4 regions of the Streptomyces sp. NBC_00989 genome follow, and region 4 is predicted to be linked to each of the others. Evidence: riboswitches for the same ligand, from Rfam matches in the RefSeq annotation. Region 4 holds a riboswitch; each other region holds the start of a gene.
The links. A riboswitch is a leader RNA that binds a small molecule or an ion and turns the genes downstream of it on or off. The one in region 4 is predicted to bind cobalamin.
Positions count from the first base shown of each region.

Region 1: it holds a riboswitch for cobalamin, as region 4 does, so the genes downstream of both, OG714_RS44245 (HoxN/HupN/NixA family nickel/cobalt transporter) here and metE (5-methyltetrahydropteroyltriglutamate--homocysteine S-methyltransferase) in region 4, are expected to answer to the same signal.
Region 2: it holds a riboswitch for cobalamin, as region 4 does, so the genes downstream of both, OG714_RS50505 (ABC transporter substrate-binding protein) here and metE (5-methyltetrahydropteroyltriglutamate--homocysteine S-methyltransferase) in region 4, are expected to answer to the same signal.
Region 3: it holds a riboswitch for cobalamin, as region 4 does, so the genes downstream of both, cobN (cobaltochelatase subunit CobN) here and metE (5-methyltetrahydropteroyltriglutamate--homocysteine S-methyltransferase) in region 4, are expected to answer to the same signal.

Region 1 is NZ_CP108728.1:9,834,532-9,841,508, forward strand. Features, by position in the region: gene OG714_RS44235 (DUF5134 domain-containing protein) at 478-1,194, opposite strand; gene OG714_RS44240 (helix-turn-helix transcriptional regulator) at 1,448-1,813, opposite strand; cobalamin riboswitch at 1,895-2,124, shown strand; gene OG714_RS44245 (HoxN/HupN/NixA family nickel/cobalt transporter) at 2,160-3,287, shown strand; gene OG714_RS44250 (hypothetical protein) at 3,528-4,061, shown strand; gene OG714_RS44255 (YcnI family protein) at 4,101-4,856, shown strand; gene OG714_RS44260 (hypothetical protein) at 5,341-5,958, shown strand; gene OG714_RS44265 (sigma-70 family RNA polymerase sigma factor) at 6,114-6,731, shown strand.
Region 2 is NZ_CP108728.1:11,183,043-11,190,019, reverse strand. Features, by position in the region: gene OG714_RS50530 (winged helix-turn-helix transcriptional regulator) at 1-154, opposite strand, end outside; gene OG714_RS50525 (nuclear transport factor 2 family protein) at 247-606, shown strand; gene OG714_RS50520 (SDR family NAD(P)-dependent oxidoreductase) at 662-1,441, shown strand; gene OG714_RS50515 (ABC transporter ATP-binding protein) at 1,491-2,309, opposite strand; gene OG714_RS50510 (FecCD family ABC transporter permease) at 2,306-3,319, opposite strand; gene OG714_RS50505 (ABC transporter substrate-binding protein) at 3,316-4,377, opposite strand; cobalamin riboswitch at 4,431-4,644, opposite strand; gene OG714_RS50500 (universal stress protein) at 4,894-5,736, shown strand; gene OG714_RS50495 (SAM-dependent methyltransferase) at 5,813-6,616, shown strand; gene OG714_RS50490 (CbtA family protein) at 6,683-6,977, opposite strand, start outside.
Region 3 is NZ_CP108728.1:9,882,487-9,889,463, forward strand. Features, by position in the region: gene OG714_RS44475 (cobalt-precorrin-6A reductase) at 1-482, shown strand, start outside; gene OG714_RS44480 (HoxN/HupN/NixA family nickel/cobalt transporter) at 593-1,756, shown strand; gene OG714_RS44485 (precorrin-2 C(20)-methyltransferase) at 1,804-3,291, opposite strand; gene OG714_RS44490 (precorrin-8X methylmutase) at 3,288-3,950, opposite strand; gene cobG (precorrin-3B synthase) at 3,962-5,257, opposite strand; cobalamin riboswitch at 5,312-5,458, shown strand; gene cobN (cobaltochelatase subunit CobN) at 5,489-6,977, shown strand, end outside.
Region 4 is NZ_CP108728.1:2,893,713-2,900,689, reverse strand. Features, by position in the region: gene OG714_RS12655 (cytochrome P450) at 8-1,231, shown strand; gene OG714_RS12650 (polysaccharide deacetylase family protein) at 1,254-1,988, opposite strand; gene OG714_RS12645 (histidine phosphatase family protein) at 2,232-2,810, opposite strand; gene metE (5-methyltetrahydropteroyltriglutamate--homocysteine S-methyltransferase) at 2,915-5,233, opposite strand; cobalamin riboswitch at 5,371-5,594, opposite strand; gene meaB (methylmalonyl Co-A mutase-associated GTPase MeaB) at 5,693-6,685, opposite strand; gene scpA (methylmalonyl-CoA mutase) at 6,682-6,977, opposite strand, start outside.

The DNA of each region.
Region 1 (6,977 bases), 6.9 Mb from region 4:
GTCGTGGGGCGGCCGGGCAGTCCTGGCCCGGCAGGACGCCGACCACGCGGACCCGACACCGCTCGGCTGACGAGCAGGTGCAGCAAGGTGCTCGTCGAAAGTCCCGCGACGGCACCGAGCGGCGCCCCCGCTGTGCCTCCGGCGATGAACCCCAGCCAGGCGTACCCACTGGCGAGCAGCCCCGTGGTCAGCACCGACAAGGACCACGCTTCGCTCAGAAGTCGTCGTGCAGTGCGTAGTCTCCGGTTTTCGGTGACGGGGTGCTCCCAGGGCCATGCCCCATCCGCAGTGCTCCTGGACGTCCCGAGTATCTCGGACATTGCCCCACCCCTCTTGACGCCGCGCGCTCCGCCAGCCGCCCCTACGGCTATGGGCGGGCCCTCGATTCCTCCCCACCCGGAGTCGACGAAAACAACGGAAGCGCGGGACGGAGCCGTGGGGTCCGTCCCGCGCCCCACGGGCAGTTGCCGTGTGACGTCACACGAGCAGGGCGAACATGACGGCCATCCCCAACGCCATCGCGGCATGGCACGCCGGGGACAGGGCCCCGCCCTGGCTTACCGCCTCCAACGCGGCCCCGCCGTCCGGCTGTTCACGTTCTGAGACGGTGCCTCTTTCCCTGGTCCGGTCGAGAGCATGGGTCAGCCAGGACAGGCCAAGACCCCCAAGGACCACCGCGAACAGCACCGCCGTCACTCGCGGCCCTGTCCCGGTCAGACTCATGGCGGCCAGACCGGAACTGCCCGACATGTCCATTCCCGCCATGTCATGCGCACCGGCCGCCTCCGTGTGCCCGGACATACCGCCTGAGGACTCCATCGCCGCCACCATCCAGGCCATGGCGCCCATCATCACCACATGGGGCAGGGCGGCGAGTACCGCTCGGCGCCTTGTACGGTCACCGGTTCGGAAGGGGGCCGCCGCCAGGAACCACAACCCGCCCACCGAGAACAACACCACCTGCGGAAGCGCCGCCAGGTCCATGCCCCAGGGCCAGGCCATGGCGATCATCAGCACCCCCATCGCCGCGTGCCACAAGTGATCCGCCCGCTCGGCCAGCCCCGTGGCGGGCAGAACCATCCGCCACACCCCGTACAGGACCGGCATGGCGAACATCAGGCTCAGGATCCAGCGCAGTCCGCTCGCGGCGATCACGAAACCCCCAACTCCGGGACGCCGTGAGGCATCCGTCATCCGATTCACGACGGGGTCGCATCAGCAGAGGAGAGGCGAAGGGCGCGGTCGCCGACCAACTGGATGGACGCAACAGGAGTCGGAGCGGCGCAGGAGTGAGTTCCCAAGGCGCCATGTGAGTACGGTCACTTGGGCGGCGGGCGGCGGGCGGCGGGCCGCGAACGCACCACGAAGCGGACCGCGGCCGACCGTCCGTACGACCTGCACGGCGGCTCGATGAACGGGTGGTCGGCGCGGGTCAGTTGAAGACGACTCAGGCCGCAGGCTCCGGCGGAAGCGAGGAGTCCAGCAGCGCCGCCATGCCGGGATCGGTCAGCCGGTAACGGACGACGCGCCCGTCCTTGTCGGCGGTGACGGTGCCCGAGGCCCGTAGCAGGCGCAGGATCTGGGAGACGGACGTGTCGCTGATTCCCGTGGCCAGCGCCAGATCCGATACGGCGATGGGCCCGGCCCGGTGCACGGCCAGCAGCACGGACAGCCTGTTCGGCTCGCCCAGCAGGGAGAAACGGGCGGCCCACTCGTTGACGCGGGCGGCATCGCCGATGCCCTCGATGGCCTCGCAGACGGTGTGCTCATCGATCGCACGGCGATGCGCGCGACTCTCCGGAACCAGATGCATGCACCCATCCTCACCCCTGCCCCCGCGTGATGCACAACACCTGCGCAATTGCGCAGACTTGTGGATGACCAGGTGCCGCACCTAGCCTGATCCGGCCGTGGTGTTCGGGAAGACCGGTGCACCGTGTCCGATCAGGTTCGGGCACGGGAGTCCGGAGCGGCCCTCGCCACTGTGATCGGGAAGTCTCCGCACCATCCCCGCTCCCACCAGGGACCGGGCGGCCACTGGGCGCACGTCGCGCCCGGGAAGGCCGGGCGGCGCAGACGTTCGACCCGTCAGCCAGGAGACCGGCCACGGCACCGTACGACGACCCCGTCCACGAGGTGCTGGAGAGGCTGCCCCGAACATGACCCTGCCCGAAAACCCCGCCCCGCCGACCATCGCCACCGGGACACCGGCCGCGCAGCCACTGCGCTGGGAACGCCGGGACTGGCTCCGCACCGGCGCCCTGCTCGCCGTCATCGCGGCCCTGCACGTTGTGGCCTTCATGATTCTGATCGCCATGGTCGCCCCGAACCACTACACCGTCGGCCATCAGGTCTTCGGCGTGGGACTCGGCATCACCGCCTACACCCTCGGCATGCGGCACGCCTTCGACGCCGACCACATCGCGGCCATCGACAACACCACCCGCAAGCTCATGGCCGACGGCAAGCGTCCGGTGTCGGTCGGCTTCTGGTTCGCGCTGGGCCACTCGACGATCGTGGTCGCGATGGCCTCGCTCATCGCCGCCGGCGCAAAGGTGACCGGCACCCTGCTCAACGAGGACTCCGACTCCCGTGTGACCCTCGGCCTGATCGGCACCACCGTCTCCGGCACCTTTCTCTACCTGATCGCAGCACTCAACCTGGTCGCCCTCACCGGGATCTACCGGGTCTTCAAGGCCATGCGCGCCGGCCAGTTCGACGAGCACGAGCTGGAGAAGCACCTCGCCAACCGCGGCTTCATGAACCGCATCCTGGGCCGGCTGACGAGGTCCATCACCCGGCCGGGCCAGATGTACCCCGTCGGCGTCCTGTTCGGCCTGGGCTTCGACACCGCCACCGAAGTCACCCTGATGGTCATGGCCGGCTCCGGCGCCGCCGCCGGCCTGCCCTGGTACGCGATCCTGTGCCTGCCCCTGCTGTTCGCCGCGGGCATGAGCTTGTTCGACACCCTCGACGGCTGCTTCATGAACTTCGCCTACCACTGGGCGTTCTCCAACCCGGTCCGCAAGGTCTACTACAACCTCACCATCACCGGCCTGTCCATCGCGGTCGCCTTCATCATCGGCACGATCGAACTCGTCAGCGTCCTGCACGACAACCTCGGCCTCCAGGACGGCATTACCGACTGGATCTCCGGCATCGACCTCGACAACGTCGGCTACATCATCGTCGGCCTCTTCGTCGTCGTATGGGCCTGCGCCATCGCCTACTGGCGCCTGGCCAACGTCGAACACCGCTGGAACACGAAGACCGCCAACGCGGACTGACACCTCGGTCGCGGGGCGGTCGGAGGCTCCGCCCACCCGCGCTCCCGCCCGCATCGAATTCATCGGCCGAGCCGGGAACTGAACGGGACCCGCATCCGACTCGTAAGGAAGACGAAGGGCTGACCAGGTAGTACGTGGACGGTGATGCGCATGCGCGGGCAAGGGGAGAGATCCTCGAACCGCACGGCCGCACCGGCGAACGTGAGCGCGTCCCCAGCGGTACGAAGCTTGCGTGCGGCGGTGTTCGCCGTGCTGTGCGTGCTGCTCGCCGCCGGAGGACACGCACTGGCCATGGGCGCGGCACCACCCGTGTGGATACAGGCCGCCGCAGTCCTGCCGATCTTCGCGGTCGGCTTTCTCCTGGGCGGCCGAGAACGCTCGTTGACCGGCATCGGCGGCGCGACGCTGGCAACCCAGGGCGGCCTGCACCTCGCCTTCGACGCCGCACGCCCTCGTACTGCGATGGCCATGCCCGGCATGTCCATGAACCACGCGCACGCGATGACACCGCACGCCACCGCCGCCCACGTCGGAGCGGCCCTCGTGCTCACCTGGTGGCTGCGGCGCGGTGAGGCCGCGCTGTGGTCACTGTTGCGGTGGGCAGTCAACTTCCTGCCGGGGCTTGCCGCTTGGTGGCAGGTAGCGCGCGGGACGCAGGGCGGGGCGAACGCGCCGCGCCCGACGGCGCGGCCCGCCGGTGTCACCCGGCAGGTGCGGCTGCGGTACGCCGTTCACCGACGCGGACCGCCGACGGGGATGTCGTACGCAAACTGAGCCCGACATCCCTTCACGAGTACGGAGATCCACTCAGCCATGTCCGCACACCGCACCGCCCTGCGCCGCGCAGGCACCGTCGCCGCCCTCGCCACCGCCGGAGTCCTGGCCGCCGCCGGGGTCGCCTCCGCGCACGTCACCGTCCACCCCGAGAGCTACGCCAAGGGAGCCACGGACGGCGTCATCACCTTCCGCGTCCCCAACGAAGAGGACAAGGCCAGCACCACCAAGGTCCAGGTCTACCTGCCCACCGACCACCCCGTCCTCGGCGTGCTCGTCTCCCCGCAGGACGGCTGGACCGCGAAGGTCACGAGCACCAAACTGAAGACCCCGATCAAGACCGACGACGGCACCATCACCGACGCCGTCTCCGAGATCACCTGGACCGGCGGGAAGATCGGCGCCGGCCACTACGAGGACTTCAACGTAGCCTTCGGCCAACTGCCCGACGACACCGACCAGCTGGCCTTCAAGGCGCTGCAGACCTACTCCGACGGCAACGTCGTCCGCTGGATCGAGGAGAGCACGGGCGGCGAGGAGCCGGAGAACCCGGCGCCGGTCCTCAAGCTCACCGCCAAGGGCGCGGACGCCGAGGGGAGCAGTACTTCGGCCGCCTCGGCGACGGCTTCCAAGAGTTCCGGCGGCAGTGCCGACACTTCCAAGTCGACCGCGTCCGACAGCGACTCCACGGCCCGCGGGCTCGGCATCGCCGGGCTCATCGTGGGTGTGCTGGGGCTGGCGGCGGGGGCGTTCGCCGTAGTGCGCAGCCGCTCCGCCGGATCTCGGGCCGAGTGATTCGGGTTGCCCTGCCGGTGGAGACCTGCGGGTGGGGCAACCCCGTGGACCCCGACCTGTGCCGTACGACGGGACTGGAGAGGGGTATTGCATGAGCCCCAAGCATTGCCGCCACGGCCATGCCGACGGCCAGTTCGGTACTGGAAAGGCAGGCGCCTGGCTAATGGGTCGAACCCCACCTTGTGCTTCGACGTCGCCAACCTCGTTGGCGCGGACGACGGTTGGTCGCCATGACGTCCTCGGCCACGGGCGAGGGAAGTTCCCGTGTCCCGAGCGGGGTGTCCACCACAAGGCAGAGGAGAAAGGGGTATTGCACCGACGCCGCCCGCATTGAGGGCCACTCCAACAGAAGTCGGACAGGAATCACTTTGAGTTCCGGCCTATTGGTGTGGCCTGGGTCACATGCTGTGGATCGAGTGTGATGGGCTATGGGTTTGCTTACCCGCACATGACAGAAGGTGCCCCGGTGCCAGGATGAGGCGCCATGAGGCCAGGGTGGTGTTCTCGCGCGATGCGGGCCGCGATGTTCGCGGCCGTCTGCGTGGTGCTCGCTTCCCTGGGCCACGTCATGATGTCCGGGGACTACGTGCCCGCGTGGGCACTGGCCACCGGACTGGTCGTCACCGGCGTTCCGGGCTGGTGTTTGGCGGATCGTGAACGTGGGCTCCCGCTCATCGTGACGGTCGTGGTCGCCGCCCAGGCGGTGCTGCATTCGGCGTTCCTGCTTGCCCAGCCGACGGCTGGTGATTCGGTCTCCCCGGATACCACCATGAACATGGCCTCGATGCGGACGGGCTCCATGCACATGGCCAACTCGTCGGCCGGTGGTACGTCGTCGGCCGGCATGCTCGTCGCCCACCTGCTGGCCGCGCTGCTGTGCGGGCTCTGGCTGGCCCACGGCGAGAAGGCCGCATTCCGCATCCTGCGCGCTCTGGCCGGGCGACTGGCGGCTCCGCTACGACTGCTGCTCGTCCTGCCCGCGCCCACGGACCGCCCGCGCATCCGCAGGAGCCACCTCTACCCGGACCGGGCGCCGCGCCTTCTCCTCCTCGTCCACGCGATCACCTCCCGGGGACCGCCGGCTCGGACCGCTGTCGTCTGAGGACAGCCGGTATCCCGAGGCGGCCTGCGAGGTGTGCCCCGGGCCACGGCCGTACGTCCGCGCAAGCGCCGTAGGGCCGTCCCACCCCACTCACCGGACCGCCCGCGATCTCGCGCGCCTCGGTCCGGATCGCGGATGACTGAGAAGGACTCCAGGTGATCACTCCTGCCCTGCCCGTTTCGAGCGGCACAGGCGAGAAGAAGCCGGCAGCTCTCGACGAGGCGATCACCGCGTGGGCGCTCGCGGCCCGGGGTGGTGACGCGGACGCGGTCGACCACTTCGTCCGCGCCCTGCAACGCGATGTCCAGCGGTACGTGGCTCATCTCTGCGGCGATCCGCAGGCAGCCGACGACCTGGTGCAGGACACGTTTCTGCGCGCGCTCGGCAGCCTGCACCGCTTCGAGGGCCGCTCCTCGGCGCGTACCTGGCTGCTGTCGATCGCCCGCCGGGCCGTCATCGACAGCTACCGCTACGCCGCCGCGAGACCCCGTCTGTCCGACGTACCGGACTGGCAGTTGGCGATCGAACTGGCCCAGCCGATCGACCTCCCCGGCTTCGAGGACGGCGTCGCTCTCCTCGACCTCCTGGCGTTGCTGCCGGACGAGCGCCGCGAAGCCTTCGTCCTGACCCAGATGCTGGGCCTGCCGTACGTGGAAGCCGCCGAGGCGAGCCACTGCCCGATCGGCACGGTCCGCTCCCGCGTCGCGCGCGCCCGGGCGACCTTGACCGACCTGCTCGCGGAGGCGGAGGAACCCGCCGTAGCGGCGGTCTGAGTGCTGCGCTTGTCGGCGCCCGATGGGGGATGCGTGACGGTGATGACATGTCGCGTGCGTCGGGCGTGGCAGGCGAGCGTCTGGTGGCGGCCGGGAGCGAGCGCACCGTCCGGCTGGGGCGAATGGCCGTGGTGAGTCCATCCCCGTATCGGCGTCTGCTGACATCAACAACCCATCACTGGACGGGTGTTGCCTGGCTTGTCGTCCGTCTCCGCGAGGTGACCGACCGTGAAGTCGTCGTCATGA
Region 2 (6,977 bases), 8.3 Mb from region 4:
TGCCCAGGTTCTCCTGGAACTGGTCGAAGCGGCCGTAGCCGTCGAAGGCGTCGTGGAGGATCAGCAGCGTCCACCACTCGCCGACGTGCTGCACCGTCGTGGACAGCGGGCACTCCCGGTCCTCCAGCCTGATCCGGCTCGCCACGGCGACCATCCCCTCAGTTACTGCTAAAGTCGAAGTCACTAGCTTCTACTTTAGCAGTCACACCTCAACCACCTGAACTCGCCACCACCGTAAGGACCGTCATGCGCGACAATCAGCTCCAGGACATCGCCCCGACCACCCTGCCCCCGGCGATCACCCGCTACCTGAACGCACACCGGGCCCACGACACCGCCTCCGCCGTCACCGCGTTCACCCATGACGCCGTGGTGATCGACGACGGAAACACCTACGAGGGCATCACGGCGATCGAGCGGTGGCTGGGGCGAGCCGCTTCCGAATTCACCTACACCATCCGCCTCACGGGCGCCCAGCAGGCCGACGCGACCCACTACGTCGCCACGCACCACCTCGAAGGCGACTTCCCCGGCGGCACGGTCGACCTCCACTACGGGTTCACCCTCCGCGACGGCCTCGTCGAGCGCCTCGTCATCGAACCCTGACCAAGGCCGGAACAACGGGTTCGCCCATCGAGGATCCACCTCCTAAGCTGCCGGAATGATCTCTGGCGACTACCTCACCGAACTCTTCTCGCTCGACGGCCGCGTCGCCGTCGTGACAGGCGGCAGCTCCGGCATCGGCCGGGCCGCTGCCGGGGCGCTCGCGCGGGCGGGGGCCGAGGTGGTCGTAGTGGCGCGCAAGGAACAGGAACTGACCGCCACGGTCGACGAGTTGGTGGCGGAGGGCTGCCGGGCGGCGTGGGTGAGCGGCGATCTGGGCACCCGGGACGGCGTCCGAGCGGCGGCGGAAGCGGCAGCCGAGGTCTTCGGGGAGCCGGACATCCTCGTGAACAGCGCCGGGATCAACCTGCGCCCGCCGATGAGCGAGTTGAGCGAGGACGTCTGGGACACCACGATGGCCCTGAACCTGGAGGCCCCCTACCTCTTGGGCCAGCGCTTCGGTCCCGGCATGGCCGACCGGGGCTTCGGCCGGATCATCCACATCACCTCCCAGCAGGCACACCGGGCGTTCGTACAGAGCGGTGCCTACGGCGTGTCCAAGGGAGCGTTGGAGTCACTGGCCCGCTCGCAGGCCGAGGCCTGGTCGCCGCACGGCGTCACCTGCAACACCCTGGTCCCGGGCTTCGTGATGACACCGCTCAACGAACGACTGTCGTCCGACCCGGAGAAGGTCGCGGCACTCGCCACACGCACACTGGTCGGCCGCAACGGCCTCCCCGAGGACTTCGCGGGCGCGACGGTGTTCCTGGCGAGCCGCGCCTCCGCCTATGTCACCGGGCAGTCGGTGTTCGTGGACGGCGGGTTCTCCGTGCACTAGCCCAACACCGGCTGCGCCTCGGTCAGTTCGATTGGGGAGCCGCCCATCTCTACGGCGCCCCGCTCCCCCGCCGCAGGAAACGGATCACAGGATGCCCGGGGTCATGGCCGATCTCCGCGTCGACCCCGTAGACGTCCTTGATGAGGGTCGGTGTGAGGACGTCGGTCGGGGTGCCCTCGGCGATCGTGCGGCCGGCGTTCAGGACGAGGAGACGGTCGCAGTACATCGCGGCGAGGTTGAGGTCGTGCAGGGCGATGACGGTGGTGACCGGCAGGTCGGCGATCAGGTCGAGCAGGTCCAACTGGTGCTGGATGTCGAGGTGGTTGGTCGGCTCGTCGAGGAGGAGTTCGCGGGGTTCCTGGGCCAACGCCCGGGCGATCTGGGCGCGTTGGCGTTCGCCGCCGGAGAGGGTGTGCCAGGACTGGGCGGCGCGGTCGGCGAGTCCGGCGCGTTCCAGTGCCTCGGTGACGGCGCGGGCGTCGGCGGCCGACGCCGGTGACCAGGCGCGGCGGTGCGGGATGCGGCCGAGGGCGACGACCTCGCGGACGGTCAACTCGGTCTGGGTGTGGGTGTGTTGCTCGACGGTGGCGATACGGCGGGCGGTTGCGCGGCGCCCGACCTCCGGCAACGGGCGGCCGTCCAGCGTGACGACTCCGGCGGAGGCGGGGAGGACGCCGGCGAGCAGGCGCAACAGGGTTGATTTTCCGGACCCGTTGGGGCCGAGGAGGCCGACGGTCTCGCCGGGTCGCAGGACGAGGGTGACGCCGTCGACGATCAGTCGGCCGTCGGTACGGCGGGCGACCCGGTCCGCGTGCAGGCCGGTGTCCGGTGCGAGGGTCCTCATGTCTTCGTGGGCTTGGGTGCTCATGTCTTCCTCCGGCCCCGGTGCAGCACGATCACGAACGCGGGTACGCCGATCAGCGACGTCACCACGCCCACCGGCACCTCCTGGGGATCGACGACGGTACGGGCGAGGGTGTCCACCCACACCAGGAAGACGGCGCCGGTCAGCGCGGTGACCGGCAGCAGTCGTACATGCCCGGAACCGGTCAGCGCGCGGGTGACGTGCGGCAGGACCAGGCCGACGAAGCCGATCGCTCCCGCGCAGCTGACCAGGACGGCGGTGAGCAGTGCCGTGGCGCACAGCAGGATCAGCCGGGCGCGGGCGACGTTCACGCCGAGGCCGGCCGCCGCCTCCTCGCCGAAGGCGAACGCGTCCAGGGTCGTGGCGTGGCCGAGGCAGACGACCAGGACGGCGGCCAACGCGCCGGCGCACAGCAGGACTTGACCCCAGTCCGCGCCGGAGAGCGAGCCGAGCAGCCAGAACAGCACGCCCTTGGTGGTCTCGGCGTCCGCCGAGGTCAGCACGGTGAACGAGGTCAGCGCGGAGAAGAGTTGCATGGCCGCCACGCCGGACAGCACGACCCGGTCCATGCTCGCGCCGAGGCTGTGGCTGAGCAGCATCACCAGCCCGAAGGAGAGCAGCGCACCGACGAAGGCGCCCGCCGACAGCGACACGGCACCGCCGCCCACGCCGAGCACCACGACCGCCACCGCTCCCGTGGAGGCCCCGGAGGAGACGCCGAGCACGAACGGATCCGCCAGCGGATTGCGCAACAGTGACTGCATGACCGCACCGCACAGCGCGAGCCCGGCGCCGCAGACGGCGGCGAGCAGGGTGCGGGGCATGCGCAGGTCCCAGACGATGCCGTCCCGGAGCGGGGCGAGCGTGCTCTCGCCGCCGCCGAGGTGGGACGCGACCGACGCCCACACGTCGGCCGTGGAGATGTCGGCGGGTCCGATGGTCACGGCGAAGGCCACGGAGACCACCAGCGCCGCGAGCCCGCCACCCGTCAACAGCAGGGTGCGGAGGGTCACTTGGCGAGTCCGAAGTCGCGCAGGCCGGCGGCGACCTGCTCGATCCCTTCGACGGTGCGGATGGAGGGGTTCATCGCCTGGCCGCTGAGCAGGATGTACCGCTTCTTCTTGACGGCGGTGAGGTTGCGGGTGGCGGCGTTGGTCTCCAGGAAGTGGATCTTCGCCTTGGCGGTCTCGGCGGTCTGTGACTTGCGGGTCAGATCGCCGAGGACGATGACGTCGGGGTCGCGGTCGGCGACGGTCTCCCAGTTGATCTGGGGCCACTCGTCGTGGGTGTCGGAGAAGGCGTTCTCGGCGCCGACGGTGCGGGTGATGGCGCCGGGGGCGCCGCAGCACCCGGCCAGGTAGGGCGACTGGGAGTTGGCGAACCAGTACATGAGGGAGGTGCCGGAGGCGTCGAGCCCGGTGGTGGCCTTGGTCACCCGCGCCTTCAACCGGGCCACGAGCTTGTCGCCGCGATCCTTCACGCCCATCGCCCGGGACAGGTCGCGTATCTCGCCGTAGACGCTGTCGAGCGTGAGCGGTGTGCTGCGCGAACCGTCGCCGCCACTGTCGTTGTCCTTGCCCGCGCAGTCGGACGGCGAGACGTACGTCGGCACGCCCAGCCTCTCGAACTGTTCGCGGGTGGCGACACCGCCCTTGCCGAGCGTCGAGACGAAGGAGGCGGTGACGAAGTCGGGTTCGGCGTCCAGGACCTTCTCGAAGGAGGGGGCGTTGTCGGCGAGGCGCGGCACGGTCGCGTTCGCCTTCTCCAGGCCCTTGAGCACCGGGTCGGTCCAGGTGGCGGTGCCCGCGATGCGGTCGGCGAGGCCGAGGGAGAGCAGGATCTCGGTGGTCCCCTGGTTGAGGGAGACGACCCGCTTCGGGGCCGACTTCAACGTGACCTTGTTCCCGCAGTTCGTCAGCGTGAGGGGGAAGCCCGCGGCGGACTTCTCCGTCTCGCCGTCGGCGCTGTCGCCGTCGGATCCACCGCACGCGGTGAGCAGCAGGGCGGGCGCTATGAGGAGGGCCGCGGTACGGCGGCGCAGCGGGACGGGGGCGGTACGGATCACGGGCATGCCTTGCCTGTCGGGGCTCGAACGCGGAGCCTGGCCTACGAACTCCCCCTCGCCGAGGGCGAGAAGGCGCCAGCAGGTCTTCGGACTCGGGTTCGTCCGGACGGGGCGCCTTCCCGGCGCGTCACACACCGGCTCCTTCGGCCGGCCCGCGTCGCCCCAGTGGCGTGTAGTGCCCCGCCCGTCCCCCTCACCGCTGCGCGTCAGTTCCGGATTTCCACCGGATTCCCTGGCCTCGGTTGTGGCACGACTGGCCCGCACAACCTATCAAGATCGACCGCCGGCTACCGCCGCGGGGTGCGGGACGAAGGTACGGCTGGGCTGGTGCTGGCCTGTACTGATGCCGCTGTACGAGCCGATCCGGTGCGGTGTCGAGCCGCGCCGCACGAAGCCCGACAGCCTCACCACGGAGCGCCTGCAACACGGACTTTCCTCCGGTTCCGTCCAACCTCTGTGCGGCACGCCCGGCGCGGCGGATCGTGGGACGCCCCGACTCGCCCGCACGGAGGTCCAACGGCCATGTCCCAACTGATCGTTGTCGGTGTCGACGGATCCGCGGACAGTCGCGTCGCGGCCGACTGGGCGGCAAAGGAAGCGGAGTTGCGCGGACTCCCCCTGCGGGTCGTACACGTCTCGACACTCCCCGACGAGCAACTCCTCACCACATGGCCCTACTTGCGCGAACCCTCTCCCGACGCCCTTGTCACATCACTCGCGGAGGACCACCCCGGACTCCGGGCCGAGGGGCTCGATCTCACCGGAGCGATCGTGCCGACGCTGCTCCCCCTCACCTCCCAGGCCGACTGCACGGTCCTCGGGCTGCGCGGTACGGGCGGTTTCGCGGGCCTGGCCCTCGGTTCCGTGGCACACGGGGTCGCCGAGCGCTCCGAGGGGCCGGTGGTCCTGGTGCCGAGCGGGTCGGTCCGCAGCTACCACGGGCGATCACCGTACGGCGTGACGCTCGGCGTCGACGGCGGCGAACCGCCCGGCCCTGTCGTCGACTTCGCCTTCGACGCCGCCCGCCGACGCGACACCGGCCTGCACGTCGTACACGCCTGGCGACTGCCCTCCCCCGCCGAACACTGCATGCCGTACGCGCTGCCGGAGGAGGACCGAGGGCGCTGGGAGGACCAGGAGACGCAACGCTTCTCGGACGCGCTGCGGCCATGGCGGGAGAAGTATCCACAGGTGCGTGTCTACGAGGATGTCCGCCTCCGGAGCCCGGCGGCGGCCCTGGTCCAGGCGTCGGCCCCGGCGGAGCTGTTGGTGATCGGCCGCGCGGGCCGGACGCTCGGCCCCACCCTGCACGCCGTACTGGAACACACCGCGTGCCCGGTGGCCGTAGTCCCGCACCACGCATGAGAACAGCTCTGCCCGTTACACTCGCGGGCCCGAACTCACCTCGCGACAAAGGCCGTTGGGCAACAGGAGAACCGTAGTGACGGACACAGGTTTCGGTGCGGACGACGTGGACACCAGCAGACCCCAGTCGGCCCGCATGTACGACTACTTCCTCGGCGGCAAGGACAACTACCCCGTCGACTGGGAAGCCGCCGAGAAGGTCGTCTCCCTGTTCCCCGCCGTCAGGCAGATGGCGCGGGTGAACCGCGATTCCATGCACCGGGCCTCGCGGTTGCTGGCGGAGCGGGGCATCCGCCAGTTCCTGGACATCGGCACCGGGATACCCACCCGGCCGAACCTCCATCAGGTGGTCCAGGCGATCAACCCCGGTGCGCGCGTGGTCTACGCGGACAACGACCCGATAGTCCTCAGGCACGCCGAAGCGCTGCTGCACAGCACGCCAGAGGGCAGCACCACGTACATCCAGGCCGACGTGAGGGAGCCGGCGAAGATCCTCGCGGCGGCGAAGGAGCAGCTGGACTTCGAGCAACCGATCGCTCTGTCCCTGATGGCCCTCCTGCACCTGGTGGCGGACGAGGACGATCCCCGTCGCATCGTGGGTGAACTCCTCGACTCCCTGACGTCAGGGAGCTACATGGCGCTCTCCCACGCGACGGGAGACTTCGATCCGGAGACTTGGGAGCGCGTCGTCGAGGTCTACCGCAAGGGCGGCACACCCGCCCAGGTACGGTCACGCGCCGAATTCACCAGCTTCTTCGAGGGACTTGAGCTTGTCGCCCCCGGCATAGAACTCGCCGCGCGCTGGCACCCCGAGCCCGGAGAGCAGCCCGGCGACTCCGACCCGATCCCGCTGTACGTCGGAGTCGCCCGCAAACCGTGAGATACGCACCGAGCGCGGTGATCGCATCGATCACCGCGCTCGCCGTAGAAGAGGTGGAAGAGTTCGTTACGCCGGGACGGGGTCCGGCTCCTGCGACGGCGTACTGGCGTCCGGGCGCGCCGGGTTGAGGAGACGTTCGGCGAGGGGGGCGAAGATCAGGCCGAGGGCCGTCCAGAGGATGAGCTGCGCGGCGACCGAGTAGAAGCGGAAGTTGAACAGCACGTCGGCGGGGAAGCCCGGGTAGACGATGGTGCCCTTGGAGTCCTTCAGCGGCAGCGGTGTCTCGGTGGCCTGGTTGCCGAAGTTGGCCTTGTTGTACGAGAGATGGCCGAGCTGCGGCAGGAGCAGCATGACGATCCCG
Region 3 (6,977 bases), 7.0 Mb from region 4:
TCGCCCTGCGCCGACCCGGCTGGGTCCCGGTCGAGGGCGACGACTGGCACGAGGCCGGCTCGCTGGAAGACGCCGCCGGTCTGCTGCCCGGACTCGGGCGGCGGATCTTCCTCACCACCGGCCGGATGGGCCTCGCCGCCTTCGCGGACCTCACCGACCTGTGGTTCCTCGTGCGCTCCGTCGACGCGCCCGAGTCGCCGTATCCACCCCGCATGGAGGTGCTGCTTGACCGCGGCCCCTTCACCCTCGACGGCGAGCGTGAGCTGCTGCGCCGGCACCGCGTCGACGTCGTCGTGACGAAGGACAGCGGGGGAGCGGCCACCGCGCCGAAACTGGCCGCGGCCCGGGAGGCCGGGATGCCCGTGGTCGTGGTCCGACGCCCCGCGGCACCCGAGGGCGTCCCGATCGTGCCGGACCCGGAGCGGGCGGTCCGCTGGCTCGGGGAATGCCTCGGCCTGCGCATTTTTCTCCTGCCTGACTGAATCATGGCGTGGGCTTTACTGCGACCGACTTGTTCTTGCAACCTATTGGCAGAAGCCTGAAGGGTGCGGCTGAAAACAGCCACTCGCCCAGCAGTAAGGCCCACGTCCCCATGACCTCCGCTCCCGATTCCGCCTCCACCAGCCCGGCCGCTCCGGGCACCGGAGGCGGTTTCTCGTGGCACCGCATACGCACGTCCATGTCCCGCAAGGAATGGGCGAGCCTCGGCGGAATGGCCGCGTTCATCCTGGCGCTGCACGTCATCGGCTGGTTCACGCTCGTAGCGTTCGTCGTTCCTGAGCACTACAAGCTGGGGACGAAGACGTTCGGCATCGCCATCGGCGTCACGGCCTACACGCTCGGCATGCGGCACGCCTTCGACGCCGACCACATCGCCGCCATCGACAACACCACCCGAAAGCTGATGAACGAGGGGAAGCGACCGCTGTCCGTCGGCTTCTGGTTCTCCCTGGGCCACTCCTCGATCGTCTTCGCGCTCGCCTTCCTTCTCTCCCTGGGAGTGAAGGCACTCGCGGGACCGGTCGAGAACGACGACTCCACACTCCACAGCGTCACCGGCTGGATCGGTACGACCGTCTCCGGGACCTTCCTCTACATCATCGCGATCATCAACATCGTGATCATGGTCGGCATCTGGAAGGTCTTCCGCGCGATGCGCACCGGCCACTTCGACGAGGCCGCCCTGGAGGAGCAGCTCAACAACCGCGGCTTCATGAACCGCATCCTCGGCCGCGTGATGAAGTCGATCACCAAGCCGTGGCAGATGTACCCGGTGGGCCTGCTCTTCGGCCTTGGCTTCGACACCGCCACCGAGATCGCGCTCATGGTCCTCGCAGGCTCGGGAGCCGCCTCCGGCCTGCCCTGGTACGCGATCCTGTGCCTGCCGATCCTCTTCGCGGCGGGCATGTCGCTGCTGGACACGATCGACGGCTCGTTCATGAACTTCGCCTACGGCTGGGCCTTCTCCAAGCCGGTCCGCAAGGTCTACTACAACCTCACCATCACCGGCCTGTCCGTCGCCGTCGCCCTGATCATCGGCACGGTCGAGCTGCTGGGCCTGATCGCCGAGAAGGCGGATCTGCACGGCACGTTCTGGGACTGGGTATCCGGCCTTGACCTGAACATCATCGGCTACGTCATCGTCGGCCTCTTCTTCGCCACCTGGGCCGTCGCCCTGCTGGTGTGGAAGTTCGGCCGCATCGAGGCCAAGTGGACGGCCAACCTGGCCCAGCCCGCCGAACAGGGCGCCGAGTAGGACCGATTGCGGCGCCTCCGTCTCCCCGGCGGAGGCGCCGCACACGCTCACGCGTCCGGATACCGGCGAGGCGTCCAGACGATCTCCTCGCCGCCTCCCCGCCGTACGACCTGCGTCTGCGAGGAACCGACCAGCAGCACCGTGCGCATGTCGACCTCGGCCGGGTCCAGTTCGGCCAGCCGCACGATCCGCACGCGCTCGCCGGAGCCGCCCACGTCCCGCGCGACCACGACCGGAGTCTCCGCCGCCCGGTGCTCCAGGAGCAGATCGCGCGCCTTGCCCACCTGCCAAGTGCGGCTGCGTGAACCGGGGTTGTACAGCGCCAGCACCAGATCCGCCGAGGCCGCCGCGCGCAGCCGCGCGGCGATGACCTCCCACGGCTTGAGCCGGTCGGAGAGGGAGATGGTGGCGTAGTCGTGGCCGAGCGGGGCGCCGGCGCGCGCGGCGGCGGCGTTGGCGGCGGTCACGCCCGGCAGTACCCGTACCGGGACGTGCTCGTACTCCTTCTGCGCGGCGACCTCCAGGACGGCGGTGGCCATCGCGAAGACGCCCGGGTCGCCGCCGGAGACGACGGCCACCCGCCGCCCCCGCTGGGCCAGTTGGAGCGCGAACTCCGCCCGCTCGGACTCGACGCGGTTGTCCGAGCCGTGCCGCGCCTGGCCGGGACGTACGGGCACCCGGCCCAGGTAGGTGGTGTAGCCGATCAGATCGTCGGCGGAGGCGAGCGCGCCCCGCGTCTCGGGGGTGAGCCACAGGGGACCGGCGGGCCCGGTCCCGACCACCACGACCTCACCCTGCTCCCGCACGGGCCGCTCGGAGCCGACCTGGCTGGGCAGTACGGCCACTGAGAAGTACGGCACCGACTCCGCGTCCACGTCGGCCAGTTCGGCCACCCGCTCCCCGGCCATGGTGGCGCGCTCGACGTACCGGGCCTCGGCCAGTCGCCCCGAACTCTCCAGCGCGCGCCGCACCTTGGGGAAGGTGCGCCCCAGTTTCATGACCACGGCCGCGTCCGTCGAGGCGAGGCGGGCGGTCAGCTCCTCCTCGGGCAGGGTGCCCGGCAGGATGGTCAGTATCTCCTCGCCCTCGGCGAGCGGGGTACCGAGCCGGGCCGCGGCGGCGGACACGGAGGTGACACCAGGGATGACCTCGGTGTCGTAGCGGTCGGTGAGCCGCTTGTGCATGTGCATGTAGGAGCCGTAGAAGAGCGGGTCGCCCTCGGCGAGGACCGCGACGGTCCGACCCGCGTCCAGGTGCACGGCGAGCCGGGCGGACGCCTCGGCGTAGAACTCCTCCATGGCGCCCTGGTAGCCGCCGGGGTGGTCGGTGGTCTCGGTCGTGACCGGGTAGACCAGCGGCTCCTCGATGTGGTCGGCACGAAGGTGCCCGGCCGCGATGGAGCGGGCGATGGACCGGCCGTGCCGGGCGCTGTGGTAGGCGATCACGTCCGCCTCGGCGATGACCTCGACGGCCCGTACGGTCATCAGGGACGGGTCTCCCGGGCCGAGCCCGACCCCGTACAGCTTGCCGCTCACTCTTCCTCGCTCGCGATCGCGTTGAGCGCGGCGGCGGCGATGGCGCTGCCACCGCGACGGCCCCGTACGACGAGGTGTTCCAGGCCGGACGGGTGCGCGGCGAGGGCCTCCTTGGACTCGGCGGCACCGACGAAGCCGACCGGGACGCCGATGACGGCGGCGGGCCGGGGCGCGCCCTCCTCGATCATCTCCAGGAGGCGGAAGAGGGCGGTGGGCGCGTTGCCGACGGCGACCACGGCACCCTCCAGCCGGTCCCGCCACAACTCCAGGGCGGCGGCACTGCGCGTGGTGCCCAGCTCGGCCGCCAGGTCCGGGACGGCCGGGTCTGAGAGTGTGCAGAGCACGTCGTTGCCTGCCGGCAGCCGCTTGCGGGTCACGCCGCTGGCCACCATCTGGACGTCCGTGAAGATCGGCGCGCCCGCGCGCAGGGCCTCGCGGGCGCACGCCACCACGCCGGGCGTGTAGGCGAGGTCGCGTACGAGGTCGACCATCCCGCAGGCGTGGATCATCCGGACCGCGACCTGGCTGACGTCGGCGGACAGGCCCGCGAGGTCCGCCTCCGCGCGGATGGTGGCGAAGGACTGGCGGTAGATGGCCGCGCCGTCCTTCTCGTAGACGTACGTGGTCACGGTGTTCTTCTCGCTGCTCTCGGTCGTCATACGGCTCGGGCTCATGAGGTGATCGCCGCCAGGGCGGTGGCGAGTCGGAAGGGGGTGTTCATGTCGGCGGTGCGGGATTCCTGTCCCGCTACGGCGGTGGCGAGCCGGTAGCCGCCACCGGGGGCTGCGACCACGTCGATCCGGTCGCCCCTGGGGTGCCCGCAGCGGCGCTCGCAGCCGGACCAGTACAGGGGCAGGCTCTGCCCACTGGCCGCGACGCGGGTGTTGGCCGCGTCCGTCCGTACGTCGGCATGGGACTTGGCGCATCCGGGCCGGCCGACGCAGGCGCCGACGCGCAGCCAGGGGGAGTCCGGGTCCGTGACGAGGCCGGTGGCGGCAAGGCGGGTGAGCGACTCGCCCGCCTGCGCGGTGGTCATGCCCGGCGTGGGAAGGACGACGCCGCGCCACGGTGTCAGACGCACCTCACCGGTGGCGACGGACGCCAACTCCCGCCAGGGGAGGGCCGAGAGACGGCCCAGGGGGACGTGCACCGACAGGGCCTCGCCGACAACTCCCGGACGCGGACCGTCCGTACGGGCGGCCTCCCGCGGCCGCCGTTCGTGGGCGATGCCCTCGGTATCCAGGCGGCGACCGACCAGGCGGATCAACTCGTCGTCCGCAACCGGGAGTTCGGTCACCCGCCAGGCGCGCGTCCCGCTCGCCCGTGCCGCTTCCAGGAACACCGCCGCGGCGATCAGGGCGGCGCGGGGAGCGTCCTTGGCGGATATGCGCAGCGTCTCGTCGGCTGCGCCGAGACCGAGCTGAGCACCGTCGTCGGCCGTCGCCCGCAGCGTCACGTCGGCACCGAGTCCGGCCACGTCTCCGCGTCCGTCGTCGACTGCGAACAGGAAGCGTCCCGACAGTGCCTGCGCCGCCTCGCTCGCGCACAACTCGGCGTCCAGGCCCGCCAGCCAGTCCTGTACGTCTCGTAGGCCGCCCCCGTCGAGACCGGACAAGGGCGAGGCGACGATGTTGCGAATCCGTTCGTGGCCGTGCGAGGGGAGCAGTCCGGCCGCGTCCAGCAGTCCGGCCAGCTCCGTGCCGCATCCCTCGCCCAGCCCCCGCAGTTGCACGTTGCCGCGCGAGGTGAGGTGCAGCTCGCCGTCGCCCAGCCGCTCCGCCGCGTCGGAGAGCGCCTCCGCCTGCCGGACGGTCAGCACGCCACCGGGAACACGGATACGGGCCAGTGCGCCGTCGTCCGCGAAGTGCAGCCGCAGCGACCCCGGGCAGGCGTCGCCGCGGTCCCGTGAGACCGCTGTGGCCTGGGACGACGGATGGAGAGCAGCCGTGGACATGGCGGCGAGCATACCCACGATCACATCGAATGTATGCCCCGCCCTCTTCCGGTGACCCTTACTATGCTCCGTGGTGGATCATCCGGTCCGCCATCGCCACGACGGCGACAGGGGAGGAAGCCCGGTGCGAATCCGGCGCGGTCCCGCCACTGTGAATCCGCCCCGAGAGGGTCGGGTGAGCCAGGAACTCCCGCCGTCAGACACCGCCCGGGGCGCGGACACCCCGAGGAAGGCCGACGAAGCATGATCCTGCTGCTGTCGACGTCCGACACCGACCTGCTCAGCGCCCGCGCTGCCGACGGCCCGGTGCCGTACAGGTTCGCCAATCCCTCCCGCCTCGCCCTCGACGAACTCCCGTCCCTGCTCGACGGCGTGGACCTGGTCGTCGTACGCCTCCTCGGCGGCCTGCGCGCCTGGCAGGACGGCCTCGATCTGCTCCTCGCGGACGGCCGCCCGGTCGTCGTCCTCACCGGTGAACAGGCCCCCGACGCCCAGCTGATGGCCGCCTCCACGGTCCCCATTGGCATCGCCGCCGAGGCCCACGCCTACCTCGCGCACGGCGGCCCGGCCAACCTCGCCCAGCTCGCCCGGTTCCTGTCGGACACGGTCCTGCTGACCGGCCACGGCTTCGAGGCGCCCGCGCCCGCCCCGACCTGGGGTCCACTGGAGCGCACGGCGCGCACGCCGGATGGCCCGACCATCGCCGTGCTCTACTACCGCGCCCACCACATGAGCGGGAACACCGCCTTCATCGCCGCCCTGTGCGACGCCGTGGAGGTGGCGGGCGGCCGGGCGCTCCCGCTGTACGTCGCCTCGCTCCGGGCCCCCGAACCCGAGCTGATCGACGAACTGCGGGCGGCCGACGCGATCGTGACGACGGTCCTCGCGGCGGGCGGTACGAAGCCGGCCGAGGCGTCGGCGGGCGGTGACGACGAGTCCTGGGACGCGGGCGCCCTGACCGGCCTCGACGTGCCGATCCTCCAGGCGCTCTGCCTCGCCTCCTCCCGCGCCGACTGGGACGCGAACGACGACGGTGTCTCCCCGCTCGACGCCGCGAGCCAGATCGCCGTACCGGAGTTCGACGGCCGCCTCATCACCGTCCCCTTCTCCTTCAAGGAGATCGACGCCGACGGACTCCCGGCCTATGTCGCCGACCCCGAGCGCGCGGCCCGCGTCGCCGGAATCGCCGTACGCCACGCCCGACTTCGCCACATCCCGAACGCCGGCAAGCGCCTCGCGCTCGTCCTCTCCGCCTACCCGACCAAGCACTCCCGTATCGGCAACGCGGTCGGCCTCGACACCCCGGCCAGCGCGGTGGCGCTGCTGCGCCGACTCCGGGCCGAGGGCTACGACTTCGGCCCGGCACAGGACATCCCCGGCCTGGTCTCCGGCGACGGCGACGAGCTGATCCGCGCGCTCATCGACGCGGGTGGTCACGACCAGGACTGGCTGACCGAGGAGCAGCTGGCCCGCAATCCGGTCCGCGTCACGGCCGCCGACTACAGGCGCTGGTACGCCACGCTCCCCGAAAAGCTGCGGGCCGCCGTCGAGGAGCACTGGGGCCCGGCACCGGGCGAGATGTTCGTCGACCGCAGCCGCAACCCGGAGGGCGACATCGTCCTGGCCGCCCTCCGTTTCGGTAATCTGCTCATCCTCATCCAGCCGCCGCGCGGCTTCGGTGAGAACCCGATCGCGATCTACCACGACCCCGATCTGCCGCCCTCCCACCACT
Region 4 (6,977 bases):
GTGTCCCGTGGACCGCGAACTGCACGCCGGGCTCGACGCATTGCAGCGCGACCCGTACCCGGCCTACACCCGGGCACGGCAGACCGAGGGACTCACCCACCTCGCCGAACTCGACTCCTGGCTCGTCGCCCGGGACGCCGACGTACGTGAAGTCCTGCGCCGCCCCGAGGACTTCTCCTCATCGGTGGCCCTACGGCCCGACGTACTGTCGGCGCCCGCCGCGCTCGCCGTCCTCGGGGGCGGGTTCGGCGGGCGGCCCGTCGTCGTCACCGCGGACGGCGCGCAGCACCAGCGGTTGCGCGCCCCGATCGTCCGCGGCCTCTCGCCGGCCCGGGTCGCGGCCGTCCTGCCGTACGCCGCCGAGCGCGTCGCCGCCCTGGTCGACGCCTTCGCCAAGGACGGACACGGCGACGGACACGTCGAGTTGATGTCGGCGTACGCCAGGCGGCTGCCCGGCGAGGTCGTCGGCCGGATCCTCGGCCTCGACCCCGCCGACGTGCCCGGGGTCGTCCACGGGGGCCACCGCGCCGAGGAGTTGCTCTTCCGCCCGCTGGAGGAGGACGAGCAGATCGCCGCGGCCGAGGACGTCGTCGCGATGCAGCACACCCTCGACCGGTACGTGTGTGAGCGGTACGACCAGCCCCGCGAGGACCTCTGTTCGGAGCTGATCGCCTCCGTCACGGACGGGCCGTTGACCCTGGAGCATCGGCACCAACTCGTCGCCCACCTCCAGAACCTGCTCATCGCCGGCCACCTCACCACCACCGCGCTCATCGGCACGACCGTCCTGCATCTCCTCCGTCACCCGGACCAGTGGGAGCTGCTGTGCGCCGAGCCCGCTCGCATCCCCGCGGCGATCGAGGAGGCGGCCCGCTACGACACCGCGTTGCAGGGCTTCCGCAGGATCACCACCCGGCCGCTCGTCCTCGCCGGTACCGAACTCCCCGCCGGGGCAGCGCTGTTCGTCGCCTTCGGCGCGGCCAACCGGGACGAGGGACGTCATGCGCGCGCCGGCACGTTCGACATCACCCGCACCCCGAGCCGCCACCTCGCCTTCGGCTTCGGCGTGCACAGCTGCCCCGGCTCCCAACTCGCCCGCGAGCAACTCCGCCTCACCCTGGAGGAGTTGACGAGCCGCCTGCCCGGTCTACGGCTGGCGCGGGACCGTCCGGTCACCATGCGGCCGACGATGATCCACCGTTCCCCGTACGCCCTGCACCTCGACTGGTGAGGCAAGGAGAGCCCGGTGGCTCTCAGGGGCGGTACACCTTCCCCGGCTCCGCCTTCCCGGGCGCGAGGAGCTGCGGCACGGTCACGAACACGTACCCGCGCTCCTTCAGCGCGTCGATGATCCCGGGGACGGCGGGCACGGTGCCCTGGTACAGGTCGTGCAGCAGGATGATGCCGTCCCGGGTGGCCTGGGCGAGGACGCGCTTGGTGATGAGCGCGGAGTCGGTGGTCGCGTAGTCCTTGGCGGTCACGCTCCACAGCACCTCCGACAGGCCCAGCTCCCGGCAGATCTTGTGCACGGTGCCGTTCGTGCGGCCCTGCGGCGGGCGCATCAGCGTGGGCCGCCTGCCGGTGATCCGCTCTATCGCGTCGTCCGTGCGTTGCAGTTCGCCGCGTATCTGCGCGGGGGTTATTCGGGTCAGGATCTTGTGGTCCCAGGTGTGGCTGGCCACCTCGTGACCCTCGGCGGCCATGCGCTCGACGAGTTCCGGGTACTTCTCGATGTGCCGCTCGCCGAGGAGGAAGAAGGTCGCCGGGACCTGCTTCTCCTTCAGGATGTCGAGCAGCCGCGCCGAGTTCTCGCTGGGCCCGGCGTCGAAGGTCAGCGCGATGCACTTCGCCTCACGGCAGTCGACCGTCCCGAAAGGGACCTGCGCGGTGCCCGACACGGCCTCGGCGCGGGCGGCGGCCGGCGCGGTCGTGTCGAGCTTGGTGCACCCGCTCGACGCCAGACCCAGCACGGCGACCGCCACAAACATGCCGACAGCACGCAACCCGGCCCGGGGTCTTTCCCTCTTCTTGCACAGAGCGTTCAGTGATGGCATGCCGAGACTATACATAGCGAGTATACGTGGTGTGTATAGTCGGAGGAGTTGGGGCAGTCCGGTTAGGTACAGCGGCCTTTTAGGGGCGCGGGGCTGTATCGATTTGCGGCTCCGCCGCGTGGGCGCGACCAGCCCCCACCGGCGGGCGGCCAAGGAACCGCAGATCCCGCGGAGCGCCTAGCGGACGTCGGCTCCCAGCTCCCGCCCGAGCCGCAGATTCCACCGCCCGGCCCGCCCACTGAGCTCGGTCGCGGTCAGCGGCGGCACATCGAGCCGCCAGAACGCGGGCCCAGGCGCGTCAAGGACCGTGACCGCAACGGCCCGCACGAACTCCTGCTCAACCACCGCAAGGGTCCCGCCCTCGACCCCGGCCGCCGCCTCCAGCCACCGTGCCGCCCGCTCGCAGAGCCCCCGCACGGACTCCCCGCCATGAGGCACCGCGTCCGGATCCGTCAGCCAGCCCATCACCGCGTCCGGCTCCCGAGCCATCACCTCGTCGAGGGTCAGCCCCCGCCAGCGCCCCATGTCCAGCCCCGCCAACTCCCGCTCCGCTACGGCCGGGAGGCCCAGCGCGGACGCCGTCTCCCGGCACCGCACAGTGGGCGAGACCAGCACCCGGTCAGCCGAGCGGAGCGACCGCGCGGCGGACTCGGCGCGGGCCGCACCGCTCGGATCGAGCGGGCTGCCGTCGTCGAACCGGGTCTCCCGCAGGGACCGGTTCATCGCCGGCGAGATCAAGGTGATGCGGCTGGTCACTCGGTCGCTCCCGTTCCTAGGGCCATGGGAGGACATCGTCTCCCGCGCATCCGACGGCGGGGGCGGCCGGGAGGGTGTTCCTCCCAGCCGCCCCCGCCAACGGGTCAGGAACCGGTCAGCTCCGCACGGACCGTGCGGGCCGCGGCGACCAGGTTCTCCAGGGACGCGCGGGTCTCGGGCCAGCCCCGGGTCTTCAGGCCGCAGTCCGGGTTGACCCACAACCGCTCCGCCGGGATGGCCTCAAGTCCCTTGCGCAGCAAGGCCGCTGCCTCGGCCGTGCCCGGTACGCGCGGGGAGTGGATGTCGTAGACACCCGGTCCCGCCTCGCGCGGATAACCGTGCTCGGCCAGTTCGCGCGCGACCTGCATGTGCGAGCGGGCCGCCTCCAGGCTGATGACGTCCGCGTCGAGGTCGTCGATGGCCTGCACGATGTCGCCGAACTCGGCGTAGCACATGTGCGTGTGGACCTGCGTCTCCGGACGGACGCCGGCGGTGGTCAGCCGGAACGCCTCGGTGGCCCAGGCGAGATACGCCTCCCGGTCCGCCGCACGCAGCGGAAGGGTTTCGCGCAGCGCGGGTTCGTCGACCTGGATGACCGAAGTCCCCGCTACCTCAAGGTCGTTGACCTCGTCGCGCAGGGCCAGGGCGACCTGCCGTGCGGTGTCGCCGAGCGGCTGGTCGTCACGGACGAAGGACCAGGCGAGCATGGTGACCGGCCCGGTGAGCATGCCCTTGACCGGACGGCCGGTGAGCGACTGGGCGTACGTCGTCCAGCGCACCGTCATCGGTTCCGGGCGGGAGATGTCGCCGGCCAGGATCGGCGGGCGGACGTAACGGGTGCCGTAGGACTGGACCCAGCCGTGCTGCGTGGCGAGATATCCCGTGAGCTGCTCGGCGAAGTACTGGACCATGTCGTTGCGTTCGGGCTCGCCGTGCACGAGGACGTCCAGGCCCGTCTTCTCCTGGAACGAGATCACCTCCTGGATCTCGGCCTTGATCCGCTCCTCGTAACCGGCCGCGTCGATCCGCCGCGCCCTCAAGTCGGCCCGCGCGGTGCGCAGTTCGACGGTCTGCGGGAACGAGCCGATCGTGGTCGTCGGCAGCGGCGGCAGCCCGAGGTGCGCGCGCTGTGCCGTGGTCCGCTCGTCGTACGGCTGGGAGCGGCGGGCGTCGGCGTCCGTGACGGCGGCGGCCCGGGCCCGTACGGCGGGGTCACTGGTGAGTGCCGAACCGGAGCGGGAGGCCAAGTCGGCGCGGTTCGCCGCGAGTTCGGCGGCGATCGTGTCGGTGCCCTGGGCCAGGCCCTTGGCGAGCGTGACGATTTCGCCCGTCTTCTGCCGCGCGAACGCGAGCCAGCGCAGGATCTGCGGCTCGATGTCCCGCTCGGCGGCGGCGTCGAGCGGCACATGGAGGAGCGAGCAGGAGGCGGCCACGTCGACCCGGTCGGCGAGACCGAGCAACGTGCCCAGTGTGGCAAGGGACTTGGTGAGGTCGTTGACCCAGACGTTGCGGCCGTTGACGACACCGGCGACCAGCCGCTTGCCAGGCAGCCCGCCCACCGCGGCGAGGGCATCCAGGTTGGCGGCGGCGGACTCGGTGAAGTCCAGGGCGAGGCCCTCCACCGGCGCCTTCGCCAGCACCGGCAGCGCGTCGCCGAGCCGGTCGAAGTAGGAGGCGATCAGCAGCTTCGGCCGGTCGGTGAGGGCGCCGAGGTCGCGGTAGGCGCGGGTGGTGGCGTTCAGTTCGGCCGGGGTGCGGTCCTGGACCAGGGCGGGCTCGTCGAGCTGCACCCACTCCGCGCCCGCCGCGCGCAGGTCGGCGAGGACCTCGGCGTACACGGGCAGCAACCGGTCCAGCAGGGTCAGCGGTTCGAAGTCCGCGGGCACCCCGGGTGCGGGCTTGGCGAGCAGGAGGTAGGTGACCGGGCCGACCAGGACGGGGCGGGCGGTCAGGCCCAGGGCGAGGGCCTCCCTCAACTCCGCGACCTGCTTGGTGGAGTCGGTGGTGAAGACGGTGTCCGGGCCCAACTCCGGCACGAGGTAGTGGTAGTTGGTGTCGAACCACTTCGTCATCTCCAGCGGCGCCACGTCCTGCGTGCCGCGCGCCATCGCGAAGTACCCGTCCAGCGCGTCGAGTTCGGCGGCGGCGCGGTGGCGTTCGGGGATCGCGCCGACCATGGCGGTGGTGTCGAGGACGTGGTCGTAGTACGAGAAGTCGCCGGTCGGTACCTCGTGGATGCCGGCCTCGGCGAGCTGCCGCCAGTTCGTGCGGCGCAGTTCGGCGGCGGTGGTCCGGAGGGCGTCGGCGTCGACGCGGCCCTTCCAGTACCCCTCGATGGCCTTCTTCAGTTCACGGCCCCTGCCCTGGCGGGGGTAGCCGTACACGGTGGACCGTGCTGCCGCGGCTGCGGACTTCGCTGTCACGGAAATCTCCTTCGCGAGATATCTCCCTGGATCCCGGTGTCGGGACGTGAGTGCGAAGGTTCGTAGACCGGGGGATGGTGACCGCCCGTATGTACGCCGACCCGCCCACGAGGTCACCGGGATTCCGCACGCGAATGCTTCGCGTGCGGGCAGGTGGCAGGTCTTCGGACTTGCGGGCACGGCCTCCTGTGAACCGGAGGTCACCTACTGGCCGTCGCTTCCCAGGTCCTGTGTGGGCCCAGTGCGTATGACGGCGGTCGTTCCCGCTTACCGCTGCGGGGCAGTCCCGGAATCTCACCGGGTTCCCTCTTGCGACGCGTCCGTCTGGCTGACGGGGCGAACCAGCTGCGTTAGCCAGCCTACGGGGTGGGGGTCTTGTGCGTCGATTTTTGGGTGCGGGCCGGTGGGGGCTGGTCGCGCCCACGCGGCGGAGCCGCAAATCGATACAGCCTCGCGCCCCTAGGGCATGTCAGCTTGCCGGGATTCGAAGGCTCGCAGGATTTCCTCGGCCGCCAGGGTTGCTGTCAACTCGCCCTCTCGTACCTGGCGTTCTAGGTCCGGGGCCAGGGCGCGGACCGTCGGGTCGGCGTGCAGGCGGCCCAGGAGTTCTTCTCGGACCATAGTCCAGGTCCAGTCCACCTGCTGCTCGCTGCGCTTCGCGGCCAGGCGGCCCGTGGAGTCCAGCAGTGAACGGTGTTGTTCGAGGCGCTCCCAGACCGTGTCCAGGCCCGTTCCCTCGCGCGCGCTGCAACTCAGTACCGGTGGGGTCCAGGCGGCGTCGGCGGGATGCATCAGCCGTAGTGCGCCCGCCAGTTCACGTGCCGCGCTCTTCGCGTCGCGCTCGTGTGGGCCGTCCGCCTTGTTGACGGCGATGACGTCAGCCAGCTCCAGGACGCCCTTCTTGATGCCCTGTAGCTGGTCGCCGGTGCGGGCCAGGGTCAGCAGCAGGAAGGAGTCGACCATGTTCGCGACCGCCGTCTCCGACTGGCCCACGCCTACCGTCTCGACGAGGACGACGTCGTAGCCCGCCGCCTCCATCACCACGATCGACTCGCGGGTCGCCTTCGCGACGCCGCCCAGCGTGCCGGCGGTGGGGGAGGGACGTACGAAGGCCGCCGGGTCCACGGCCAGGCGTTCCATGCGGGTCTTGTCGCCGAGGATCGAGCCGCCCGTGCGGGTCGACGACGGGTCCACGGCCAGTACCGCGACCCGGAAGCCCTGCGAGGTCAGCAGCGTGCCGAACGCGTCGATGAACGTCGACTTGCCGACGCCCGGTACGCCGCTGATGCCGATCCGGCGGGCCTGGCCGCTGTGCGGGAGGAGTTCGGTCAGCAACTCCTGGGCCATGACCCGGTGTTGGGGCTTGGTCGACTCGACGAGGGTGATGGCGCGGGCCACCAGGGCCCGCTTCCCGTCGAGCACGCCCTTCACATAGGTGTCGACCTCGATCACAGGGCGTGCCCGAGGTCGGTGGCCAGTCGCTGCACCAGGTCGTAGGCCGCGTCCGGGATCACCGTCCCGGGCGGGAACACGGCCGCCGCGCCCATCTCCAGGAGGGTGGGGACGTCCTGGGGCGGGATGACTCCGCCGACCACGATCATGATGTCCTCGCGGCCCTCCGCGGCGAGGGACTCCTTCAACGCCGGTACGAGGGTGAGGTGTCCGGCGGCGAGCGAGGAGACGCCGACGATGTGCACGTCCGCCTCGACGGCCTGGCGGGCCACCTCGCCGGGGGTCTGGAAGA